One region of the Faecalimonas hominis genome, then DNA from elsewhere that is predicted to be linked to it. Evidence: a T-box and tRNA genes for the amino acid it is inferred to sense, from the RefSeq annotation. Region 1 holds a T-box; the other holds one or more tRNA genes.

Region 1 (6,119 bases):
TATGCGGGTATTCCCGAGTTACTGCAAAAGTTGAAAGCGCAGGGGAAAACGCTTCTTGTTGCCACATCAAAACCAACTGTATACTCAGATAAAATATTGGAGCATTTTGGATTGAAGGAATATTTTTCATATATTGCGGGAAGCGAACTGGACGGCACAAGGGTAAATAAGGCGGAAGTCATTCAATATGCGCTGGAGCAGATGAAAATTACAGAGTCGGAAAAAATTGTAATGATTGGCGATAAGGAACACGACATGATCGGCGCGGGAATATGCGGTGTGGATTCCATCGGCGTTCTCTATGGTTTTGGGGAGCGGGAAGAATTGGAAAATCACGGGGCAACCTACATTGCAGAGACCGTGAGTGATTTAGAGAAAATATTACTGTAGTGGGGGTGAAAAAATGAAGTTATTATATCAGTTTGGAGTTATTTTGACAGTGACGTTTATCGGAGAAGTTTTGTACAGTATCATTCCCCTTCCGATTCCGGCCAGTATTTACGGACTTTTACTTATGCTGTTCTGTCTGTGCACGAAAATCGTGAAGTTAAGTCAGGTGAAAATAGCGGGGGATTTTCTGATTGACATTATGCCGCCGATGTTTATTCCGGCGGCAGTGGGAATCATTGCTGCATGGGCGGACTTAAAGGAAATTCTTGTTCCGGTAGTTGTCATTACATTTGTGACAACCGTAATTGTCATGGTTTGTACCGGAAAAGTTACACAGGCGGTTATCCGCCTGAAACAGCGGGAGGAAATGGAATCATGAAAGAATTGCTGACAGAATCTGTTTATTTTGGAGTGACAATCAGTATTGTCAGTTACGGGATAGGATTGTTTCTGAAGAAAAAGTTAAAATGGGGAATTTTAAATCCGCTGCTGGTTTCTATTCTATTTGTTGTCGGATTTCTTATTCTGTTTGATATTGATTATGATATGTATAATCAAACGGCAAAATATTTAAGTTATCTTTTAACCCCCGCCACTGTGGCGCTTGCAATTCCGCTGTATCAGAAGATTACCCTGTTAAAAAAGAACGGACTTGCCGTTTTTCTGGGCATTTTGTCCGGTGTGCTTTCAAGCCTTTTAAGTGTGCTGGCGATGGCATGGTTGTTCGGACTGTCCCACAGAGGATATGTTACTTTATTGCCGAAGTCCATTACAACTGCCATTGGAATGGGAGTGTCCGATGAACTTGGCGGCATTACGACAATCACGGTTGCGGTTATCATTGTGACAGGAGTACTTGGAAATGTGATTGGACAGTCGGTCTGTAAACTGTTTAAAATTTATGAGCCGATAGCGGTGGGGCTTGCGCTTGGGACGTCTGCCCATGCCATCGGAACGGCAAAAGCATTGGAACTTGGAGAGGTGGAAGGTGCAATGAGCAGTCTTTCCATCGTCGTTTCAGGCTTGATTACGGTGGTTGGAGCGTCAGTTTTTGCAATGTTTTTATAGGAGAATTGCGTCCACAGTTTAAAATTCTAAAGAATTTATGAAGTTCTTGACAAACAGGGGCTTTGGGGGATATGATAATCAACAGTAATGACATTTAAAGGCGATGAGAAAGAAGAGTATATATTGTTCCTTGAAAGAGAAAACTGCTCATAGGCTGAGAGGCAGTTGCAAGAAGAAGGTATAGAAGGTAGCTTTGGAGCTGGGTATCTGAACAGGGCAGTAGGGTATCACGGGTAGTTCACGTTAAGAAACTTAGAGATATATGTACGGTTATTGTATATATAACAAAGGTGGTACCGCGATAATTCGCCCTTTACATTTTTATGTAGAGGGTTTTTTTATTACCTTAAGAAACAAAAAATGTACTGATGAGGGAAAACAGGAGGAAAAAATGAGTAAAAAATTAGAGAAAACATACAATCCGAAAGAGATTGAAACAAAATTATATGAAAAATGGTGTGAGAATAAATATTTTCATGCTGAGGTAGACAGAAGCAGAAAGCCGTTTACAATTGTTATGCCGCCGCCGAACATCACGGGTAAACTTCACATGGGGCATGCGTTAGATAACACCCTTCAGGATATTCTGATTCGTTATAAGAGAATGCAGGGATACAACGCCCTTTGGATTCCGGGAACGGACCATGCTGCCATTTCCACTGAGGTAAAAGTAACAAATCAGTTGAAAGAGGAGGGAATCGACAAGAAAGAACTTGGACGTGAAGGTTTCCTAAAAAGAACATGGGAATGGAAAGAAGAGTACGGCGGAACGATCACATCTCAGTTAAAGAAACTGGGAACATCATGTGACTGGGACAGAGAACGTTTTACAATGGACGAAGGCTGTTCAAAAGCGGTGGAAGAAGTATTTATTAAGTTATATGAGGAAGGTTATATCTATAAGGGATCAAGAATTATTAACTGGTGTCCGGTATGTAAAACTTCCCTTTCAGATGCGGAAGTAGAGCATGAGGAACAGGCAGGACATTTCTGGCACATTAAATATCCGATTGCAGGTACAGACCGTTTCCTTGAAATTGCCACAACACGTCCTGAAACAATGCTTGGGGATACGGCGATTGCGGTACACCCTGACGATGAGAGATATAAAGACATCGTAGGAAAGAATGTTATACTTCCGTTGGTGAACAGGGAGATTCCTATTGTGGCAGACTATTATGTAGATAAAGAGTTTGGAACAGGTGCGGTAAAAATTACACCTGCGCACGACCCGAACGACTTTGAGGTAGGAAAACGTCACAACCTTCCGGAAATCAATATTATGAATGATGATGCGACAATCAATGAACACGGCGGAAAATACGCAGGTATGGAACGCTACGAGGCGAGAAAAGCGATTGTGGCAGATTTGGAAGCAGAGGGTTACCTCGTAAAAATCGAAGAACATACACACAATGTAGGTACACATGACCGCTGTCATACAACTGTAGAGCCGTTGATTAAACAACAGTGGTTTGTAAAAATGGAAGAGTTGGCAAAACCGGCAATCAACGCATTAAAAACAGGTGAGTTAAAATTCGTTCCGGAAAGATTCAACAAGACTTATTTACACTGGTTAGAAAATATTCGTGACTGGTGTATCTCAAGACAGATTTGGTGGGGACACAGAATTCCTGCATATTACTGTGACGAATGCGGTGAGTTTGTAGTGGCAAGAGAGATGCCGGAAAAATGTGAACACTGTGGCTGTACACATTTTACACAGGACGAAGATACACTGGATACATGGTTCAGTTCAGCGTTATGGCCATTTTCGACACTCGGCTGGCCGGACAGCACGGAAGAATTAGACTATTTCTATCCGACGGACGTACTTGTAACAGGATATGACATTATCTTCTTCTGGGTAATCCGTATGGTATTCTCAGGATTTGCCCACACAGGAAAATCACCGTTCCACACTGTGTTTATTCACGGACTTGTGCGTGACTCACAGGGACGCAAGATGAGTAAATCATTAGGAAACGGTATTGATCCATTAGAAATTATCGAACAGTACGGTGCGGACGCTCTTCGTATGACGCTTGTAACGGGAAATGCGCCGGGAAATGATATGCGTTTCTATGACGAAAGAGTTGAGGCAAACAGAAACTTTGCCAATAAAGTATGGAATGCTTCCCGTTTCATTATGATGAATATGGAAGAAAAAGAAATTACAACTCCGTCAGAAAGCGATTTGACAGCGACAGATAAATGGATTTTATCAAAAGTAAATACACTTGCAAAAGATGTAACGGAAAACATGGATAAATTTGAACTGGGTATTGCTTTACAGAAAGTATACGACTTTATCTGGGACGAATTCTGTGACTGGTACATTGAATTGGCAAAATACCGTATTTATCATGCTGATGATGACGCAGTATCTGCAAATGCCGCATTGTGGACATTGAAAACAGTTTTGGCGAACGGATTAAAGATGCTGCACCCTTATATGCCGTTTGTTTCGGAAGAAATTTACAGTGCTTTAGTTCCGGAGGAAGAATCTCTTATGATGTCTTCATGGCCTGAATATAAAGAAGAATGGAACTATGTAAAAGAAGAAAATGTTTTAGAGCATATGAAAGAAGTTATCCGCGGTGTGCGTAATGTCCGTGCGGAGATGAATGTTGCTCCAAGCAGAAAAGCAAAAGCATTTGTTGTTTGTGAAAACGGGGAACTTTGCGAAGGATTTGAAGAAATCAAAGTTTCCTGCGCTTCTTTAATGAATGCAAGTGAAATTGTTATTCAGAAAACAAAAGAAGGTATTGCGGAAGATGCGGTTTCTGTTGTTGTCACAGATGCGGTTGTATATTTGCCGCTTGCCGAACTTGTTGATTTTGAGCAGGAAATTGAGCGTTTAACAAAAGAAGAGAAACGTTTGGAAAAAGAACTTGCCCGTGTAAACGGTATGTTGAGCAATGAAAAATTCATCAGCAAAGCGCCTGAGGCAAAAATCAACGAAGAAAAAGCTAAACTGGAAAAATATACACAGATGATGGAACAGGTAAAAGAAAGATTGGCAGGACTTAAAAAATAATACTGTCCGTGCAAGTTTTAAGAGAGGTTTATAAATGAAGCATATACAGTTTAAAAAAATAAAGAAAGAAGACATAAAAGCATATTGGAAAGCCCGGAAAGAACGGCGGCAGGCTATTCTTGAGAAAAGAAGAAACAGTGCGTTCGCACAGAAAATGAAACCGGTGTACAAGGTAATGAATCAGTTTTCTCTTGTATTTCATGTACTGTATGCGTGTGTTTTAAACCTCACGATAGAGGCAATTTCAAGACACTCGCTGTTTAAAGCGTGGGACTACATGATAGAATCTCCGTGGACATTTTTATTTAATGCCTATTTGATTTTTATTACGTTTTTACTTGCATATCTTGTAAAACGCCGTGTGTTTACAAGAATTTTGCTGAGTGTATTTTGGCTTGGCCTTGGAATTACGAACGGTTATATGCTGTTGATTCGAGTTACTCCGTTTAATGCACAGGATTTGAAAGTAGCGGGAGACGCCGTGACGCTTTTTGATAAGTATTTCACCGGATTTGAAGGGATTATGCTGGCAATAGGCATTGTTGCCGTTGTCATCTGGCTTATTTCCATGTGGAAAAGAGGAGGGCAGTATACGGGGAAAATGCACCGTATCCCTGCTCTTATCGCAATAGTCGCCGCGTTTGGAACAGTTGGTCTTCTGACGAATCTGGCAATTGATAAACGTGTCGTTTCAAATTATTTTGGAAATATTGCATTTGCTTATGAAGATTACGGTTTTCCATACTGTTTTTCTGCCAGTGTATTTAACACGGGAATTGAGGAGCCAAACGGATACAGTGAAGAGACGATGAATAAAATCACAGATAACGGAGCGATTACAGAGTCAAAAACGGGAAGAAAAGAGATGCCGAACATTCTGTTTATTCAGTTGGAATCTTTCTTCGATCCGTATGAAGTGGAATTTTTCAAAACGTCTCAGGATCCGATTCCAAACTTCAGAAAATTATCAGAACAGTATTCATCGGGATACTTTAAAGTACCGTCTGTGGGAGCGGGAACGGCAAACACAGAGTTTGAGGTATTGACCGGAATGAGTATGCGCTATTTCGGACCGGGTGAATATCCGTACAAAACGATTTTGAAGAAGACACAGGCGGAAAGTGCCGCGACAGCGCTGAAAAAATTCGGATACGGGGCGCATGCACTGCATAATAATGGAGGAAACTTCTACAGCCGTGCGGACGTCTTTAACAATATCGGATTTGACAGTTATACAAGTAAAGAATTTATGAACATTTTACAGTTGACGGAAAACGGCTGGGCAAAAGACAGTGTATTGACACAGCATATTAAAAATGCGATGGACTCCACAGAGCAGCAGGATTTTGTGTTCGGTATTACGGTACAGGGACACGGAGATTATCCGGAAGAAAAGAAAATTGAAAATCCCCGCATAAGAGTTACCGGAATTGAGGACGAAGGAAGAACGAATGCATGGGAATATTATGTAAACCAGTTGTATGAGACAGACCAATTTATCGGTGACTTGATTCAGATGCTGAAGGACAGAGACGAGCCGACTGTACTGGTACTCTACGGAGACCATCTGCCGACAATGGGACTGGAAGCGAAAGATTTAAAAGGGCGTTATCTGTACAAT
Region 2 (6,119 bases), on a different contig from region 1:
CTGCTCACTTTTTTGTTCTTTTAAAAGCGCCTCGTAATAATATCTGCTTCTCTCCGCATAAACTTCATACTCACTTTCTAAAATACCGTTTGCAAACAGTGCCATTTCTTCACACTCTTCCTCAGTTGCATGAGAAAGCGTCCATTGTTCCTTTTTCTCCCCTGATTTTTCAGCTGTTCCCTGTCGTTGTTTATAAATATAGCGAAATCCGTGCGGATAATAAATCTGTTCCGCCGCAGGCATTAAAAAGGTAAACGGTTCTCCATTTTCCTTCATATCCGCAAGCGCTTTTTTTAACAGGCTTCTCATAATTCCCTGCTGTCTGTATTTTTCCTCCGTTGCTACCGCAACAATGTAATGTGTCATAAAACTCCGTCCGTCGATCTTCATCGAATACGGATTCAAATGAAGCATTGCACAAATATGCTCCTCATCTTCCATTACATATATTTCATTTTCCACCGTCTTCACTGTGTAATAATAATCTAAAAACGCAGGCGTATCCTCATCAAAAATTTTTTCCCACAATTCTCTTGTCTTTATATGTTCTTCTTTTCGTAACTTGCGAAGTTCCATTATTTATCCCTTCTGCAGCCACCGCAGCCTGCACATCCGCTTTCGTTGCCCGCCACCTTATAACTGTAGTTTGTCATATTCTCCAGCGCACAAATTGCCTGTGAGGAAATTCCTTCTCCGGTTCCCGTAAATCCGAGACCTTCTTCCGTTGTCGCTTTCACGTTAATCTGGTCTTCCTCTATCTGTAAAGCAGATGCAATGTTTTTTCTCATCTGCCCGATATATGGCTTCATTTTCGGCTTTTGCGCAATAATTGTGGCATCAATATTTTCAATCACATATAGATGCTCTTCCAATAATCTCCCCACATGTTCCAAGAGAATAATACTTGAAATCCCTTTGTATTTTTCGTCCGTATCCGGAAAATGTGTACCGATGTCACCAAGGCCTGCCGCTCCTAAAAGTGCGTCCATAATCGCATGAAGAAGAACATCTGCATCAGAATGTCCCAAAAGTCCTTTTTCATAAGGTATATTCACCCCACCTAAAATCAGTTCTCTTTCTTCCACAAGACGATGTACGTCATAACCCATTCCAACTCGCATAGTTTTCCCTCCATTTTTATTTCTAACAAGTATCGTTTTATATTAACGCTCATTTTATCACATTTTCTCCATTTTGCCTAGACAAAGCAAAACTTGTTCACTTTCGTTTTCTGTATATATTTTGCTCTTTTTCACACAATATAACAGTAAATCTATAACAAAGAAAGGAAATGGAAATGGAAATGAAAGAAGATAAGAAAAACAAAATGATTATTGATTCCTACGATTATTTGGGAAATTCCGCATCGAGCAATGACTGTACCGGATTAATTCCGTCCGCACCGGTTTCAAATAGCCAGGTGCAATCTTATGAAGATGTCTATCATTTTACTCCGCCCGAAGTTCCCATAAAGAAATGCCCTAAAGATGAGTAAGCAAAAAAGATTGTGCGACTGCACAATCTTTTCAATAGCGGGAACTGGATTCGAACCAGCGACACTACGGGTATGAACCGTATGCTCTAGCCAACTGAGCTATCCCGCCATATTCTGTTATTTTAAAGTTATATGGGACCAACAGGGCTCGAACCTGTGACCCCCTGCTTGTAAGGCAGGTGCTCTCCCAGCTGAGCTATGATCCCATATAGTAGCGGGAACTGGATTCGAACCAGCGACACTACGGGTATGAACCGTATGCTCTAGCCAACTGAGCTATCCCGCCGCATTTAAGTCTTTGCAACTCAAACCTGCTCCGCTATTATACTATTACTTTCGACAAATTGTCAACACTTTTTTTAACTTTTTTTACTTTTGATAGGATTTACCGAAACAAAGTCAATAAATCGAATTGTTTCGGCAAATTCCTTTCTTCATTTTATACCCGTTTTACACAACACCCTGTGCCGTCATGGCATCAACTACTTTTTCAAATCCGGCAATATTTGCACCTACAACGTAGTTGCCTTTTACTCCGTATTTTTCTGCGGCTGCTGCCATGTTATGACAGATGTTAACCATAATACCTTTTAGTTTTCCGTCTACTTCTTCAAAACTCCAACTTAATCTCTCACTGTTCTGTGACATTTCCAATGCAGATGTGGCAACGCCTCCCGCATTTGCCGCTTTACCCGGAGCAAACAATACACCGTTGTTCTGGAAATATTCTGTTGCTTCCAACGTAGTAGGCATATTCGCACCTTCCGCAACTGCAATAACACCGTTTGCAACCAATGCTTTCGCATCATCTAAATCTAACTCATTCTGTGTTGCACATGGAAGTGCAATGTCAACTTTCACTGACCATACGCCTTTTCCTTCATGGTATTCTGCGTTTGGTCTGTATTTTGTATATTCTGTTAATCTTTCACGTTTTACTTCTTTAATCTCTTTTAATGCTTCTAAATCAATTCCATCGGCATCGTAAACCCAGCCTGTAGAATCACTTACCGTCACAACTTTAGCGCCTAACTGCTGTGCTTTTTCTGCAGCGTAAATCGCCACGTTGCCTGCACCTGAAATAGAAACCGTCTTTCCGGCAAGTTCAATTCCATTTAATTTAAGCATTTCTTCCGTCAAATATAAAAGTCCATATCCCGTCGCTTCTCTTCTTGCCAAAGAACCGCCGTAACTTAATCCTTTACCTGTAAGTACACCTTCATATACTCCGCGGATACGTTTATACTGTCCGAATAAATAACCGATTTCTCTCGCTCCCGTTCCAATGTCTCCTGCCGGAACGTCTGTATCAGCCCCAATATATTTGCATAATTCAGTCATAAAACTTTGGCAGAATGCCATAATCTCTCTGTCTGATTTTCCTTTAGGATCAAAGTCACTTCCACCTTTGCCGCCGCCGATTGGAAGTCCTGTCAATGAATTCTTAAATACCTGTTCAAATCCTAAGAATTTAATAATTCCTAAATTTACTGAAGGGTGTAAACGTAATCCTCCCTTATAAGGACCGATTGCACTGTTAAACTGAACGCGGTATCCTGTGTTTACATGAACCTGACCATTGTCATCTACCCACGGTATGCGGAACTTGAACTGTCTTTCCGGCTCTACCATTCTCTCCAACAAAGCGTCTCTTCTGTACCGTTCTTCATTTGCCTCCACAACAACACGCAAAGATTCCAACACTTCTTTTACTGCCTGATGAAATTCCGGTTCTGCCGGGTTTTTCCTCACTACTAATTCAATTACCTCATCTACATATGACATAACTTCTACCTCCTAATTCAAAATCAGCCGTGCAGAATGTGTTCTGTACGGCTTTGGTGCTTTCAACACTTTATTAGTATAATGTATTATCTTGTGAAATTCAAGAACTTTTTATTCGTAAAATCTTTATATAATCTTTATACTGTAGTATTTTTCTTTATACTCTTTTAATTATCAAACCCTTATTATTTATATAGTTTGACTATTTTTAGCAAAAGAGGTATTTTATTATGTCAACCATACATAAGATTCAAAATTATTTTCTTCATCTTTCGCCGATGAAGATTCTTTTATGTGGGTATTGTACCATTATTTTTATCGGTTCCTGTCTGTTGAGCCTGCCTATCGCCGTACGGCAGCCACAGGACGCCGATTTTTTTACCGGATTTTTCACCGCGACTTCCGCCGCCTGTGTAACAGGATTAATCAGGGTAGATACATATACACACTGGTCCTTCTTTGGACAGGCGGTTATTCTCGGCTTGATTCAGGTCGGGGGAATAGGATTTATGACACTTTGTATTTCCATTATGACTATTACGAAAAGAAAAATCGGTCTTGTTTCCCGCTCCCTTATGCAGAACTCTGTATCCGCCCCTCAAATTGGCGGAATTGTAAAGATGACACGTTTCATTATAATAGGAACGTTCCTCATCGAAAGCATCGGTGCTGTTTTACTTTCCTTTCACTTTTGTCCCATGTTCGGACTGAAGAAAGGCATCTGGTACTCTATATTCCACAGCATCTCAGCTTTCTGCAATGCGGGATTTGATTTAATGGGAACCGTACAGCCATTCTCTTCTCTCACAGGGGAACTTGGCAACTGGTATGTAAATATCATTATCATGCTTCTTATTATAATCGGCGGACTTGGATTTTTTGTTTGGCATGATATTGTTACGGCAAAATGGCATTTTCATAAAATGCATCTGCACTCAAAACTTGTATTATCGGTAAGCGCCTTCTTAATTATCGGTGGAACTTTGCTTCTTTTTGTTTGCGAACAGGGTACTCCGATGTTTGAGAACCTTTCTCTGTCTGAGCAGCTTGCTGCCTCCAGTTTTCAGTCGGTGAGCGCCAGAACAGCGGGATTTAATACTGTTAATTTAACGGAACTTACTCAGGCAGGCAGATTTATTATGATTCTTCTCATGCTTGTAGGTGGTTCTCCGGGTTCAACTGCCGGCGGAATTAAGACAACTACATTTGCGGTGCTGTTTCTTTCTGTTATTACTACATTCCGCAACCGTAAATCGACGGAAGTATTCGGCAGACGTCTGGAAGACTTCATTACAAGAAAAGCAACCTGTGTATTTATTTTATACATCACACTTTCCTTCTCCATCGGAATGTTTATCTCCCGCACAGAAGGAATTAACTTAATCGATTCCCTTTTTGAGACTGTATCTGCCATTGCTACGGTAGGTCTGACAACGGGAATCACACCCGGTTTAAGTACTCTTTCCCACAGTTTACTCGCCTTTTTAATGATATTTGGAAGAGTCGGTTCATTGACAATGCTTTTGGCATTCTCATTTACAAAAAAACAAGCGCCTTCAACTTCACCGTTGGAGAAAATTCAAATTGGATAATGGAGTGAAAATATTATGAAATCTATTTTAGTTATCGGACTTGGGCGTTTTGGTCGCCACATGACAAAAAAATTTATTGAGGAAGGAAATTCTGTCCTCGCCATTGAAAAAAACGAAGAGCGTGCAGATAACGCCATTGATATTTTAAATGACATTCAGATTGCTGACGCCACAAATGAATCTTTCATCAAGTCTTTGGGCGTAAACAATTTTGACTTGTGTGTTGTTGCCATCGGTGATAACTTCCAAAGCGCTTTGGAAATCACAGTTCTTTTAAAAGACTTCGGGGCAAAATATATTCTCGCCCGCGCCTGCCGTGACGTACACCGCAAATTATTGCTTAGAAACGGGGCTGACCACGTTGTCTACGCTGAACGTGAGATGGCTGAGCGTCTCGCCGTAAAATACGGCTCAAAAAATATCTTCGACTATATCGAATTAACATCGGACACGGCTATATGTGAAATCGCCGTTCCGCCAAGTTGGGTGGGAAAAAGTATTGTGGAGAAAGCAATCCGTAACCGATACAATGTCAGCATTCTGGCAACAAAAAAAGAGGGAGAAATATCCCCTCTTCCTCACCCGGATCATATTTTCGAGAAAAATGAAACATTAATCATTATGGGACAAAAAAAAGTAATTCATTCATTTACTTACTAATCGGGTACACGAATCATTCTGTATCCGATCCCCACATGAGTCTGTATGTACTGTGGATTTTGTGGGTTTTCTTCAATCTTCTTTCGAAGCGCTGCCATGAAAACCCGCAGAGAAGCCACATCACTCTCCCACGAATTTCCCCATATCTCTCTTGTCAAATAGGTATGTGTCAATACCTTACCAACATTCTTTGATAATAAAACGAGCAACTTATATTCAATCGGTGTCAGATGCAGTTCCCTCTCTTTCAGATAGGCACACCCCGCCACATAGTTGATACGCAATTCCCCATTAATAAATTCTGCCTCCTCGGGATTCGCATATATCATACATCTCTCTCTTCTCAATACAACACGTATTCTTGCCAGTAACTCATCTATCGAAAAAGGCTTCGTCAGATAATCGTCTGCTCCCAAATCAAGCGCCTGAATCTTATCCTTATCTTCACTTCTTGAACTGATAACGATAATCGGCACATTGGACCACGAGCGCACTTTCTGTATCACTTTAATACCGTCCATATCGGGAAGCCCCAAGTCAAGCAGCAATACGTCCGGCTTCTGCGATGCCACTTCTAAAATTCCCTG

Evidence for each region. The T-box of region 1 lies ahead of ACYQ35_RS07655 (valine--tRNA ligase). A T-box ahead of a tRNA ligase gene usually reads a tRNA of that ligase, here a tRNA-Val.
Region 2: it has a tRNA-Val gene. The T-box ahead of ACYQ35_RS07655 (valine--tRNA ligase) is inferred to sense a tRNA for this amino acid. The anticodon was not compared.

Annotation. Positions count from the first base shown of each region.
Region 1 is NZ_BAAHSH010000040.1:10,854-16,972, reverse strand. Features, by position in the region: gene ACYQ35_RS07670 (HAD family hydrolase) at 1-390, shown strand, start outside; gene ACYQ35_RS07665 (CidA/LrgA family protein) at 404-769, shown strand; gene ACYQ35_RS07660 (LrgB family protein) at 766-1,458, shown strand; T-box leader at 1,553-1,775, shown strand; gene ACYQ35_RS07655 (valine--tRNA ligase) at 1,850-4,498, shown strand; gene ACYQ35_RS07650 (sulfatase-like hydrolase/transferase) at 4,533-6,119, shown strand, end outside.
Region 2 is NZ_BAAHSH010000008.1:9,574-15,692, reverse strand. Features, by position in the region: gene ACYQ35_RS01305 (GNAT family N-acetyltransferase) at 1-576, opposite strand, end outside; gene ispF (2-C-methyl-D-erythritol 2,4-cyclodiphosphate synthase) at 576-1,121, opposite strand; gene ACYQ35_RS01295 (hypothetical protein) at 1,298-1,495, shown strand; tRNA gene ACYQ35_RS01290 (tRNA-Met) at 1,531-1,604, opposite strand; tRNA gene ACYQ35_RS01285 (tRNA-Val) at 1,629-1,701, opposite strand; tRNA gene ACYQ35_RS01280 (tRNA-Met) at 1,708-1,781, opposite strand; gene gdhA (NADP-specific glutamate dehydrogenase) at 1,946-3,280, opposite strand; gene ACYQ35_RS01270 (TrkH family potassium uptake protein) at 3,511-4,872, shown strand; gene ACYQ35_RS01265 (potassium channel family protein) at 4,888-5,532, shown strand; gene ACYQ35_RS01260 (response regulator) at 5,529-6,119, opposite strand, start outside.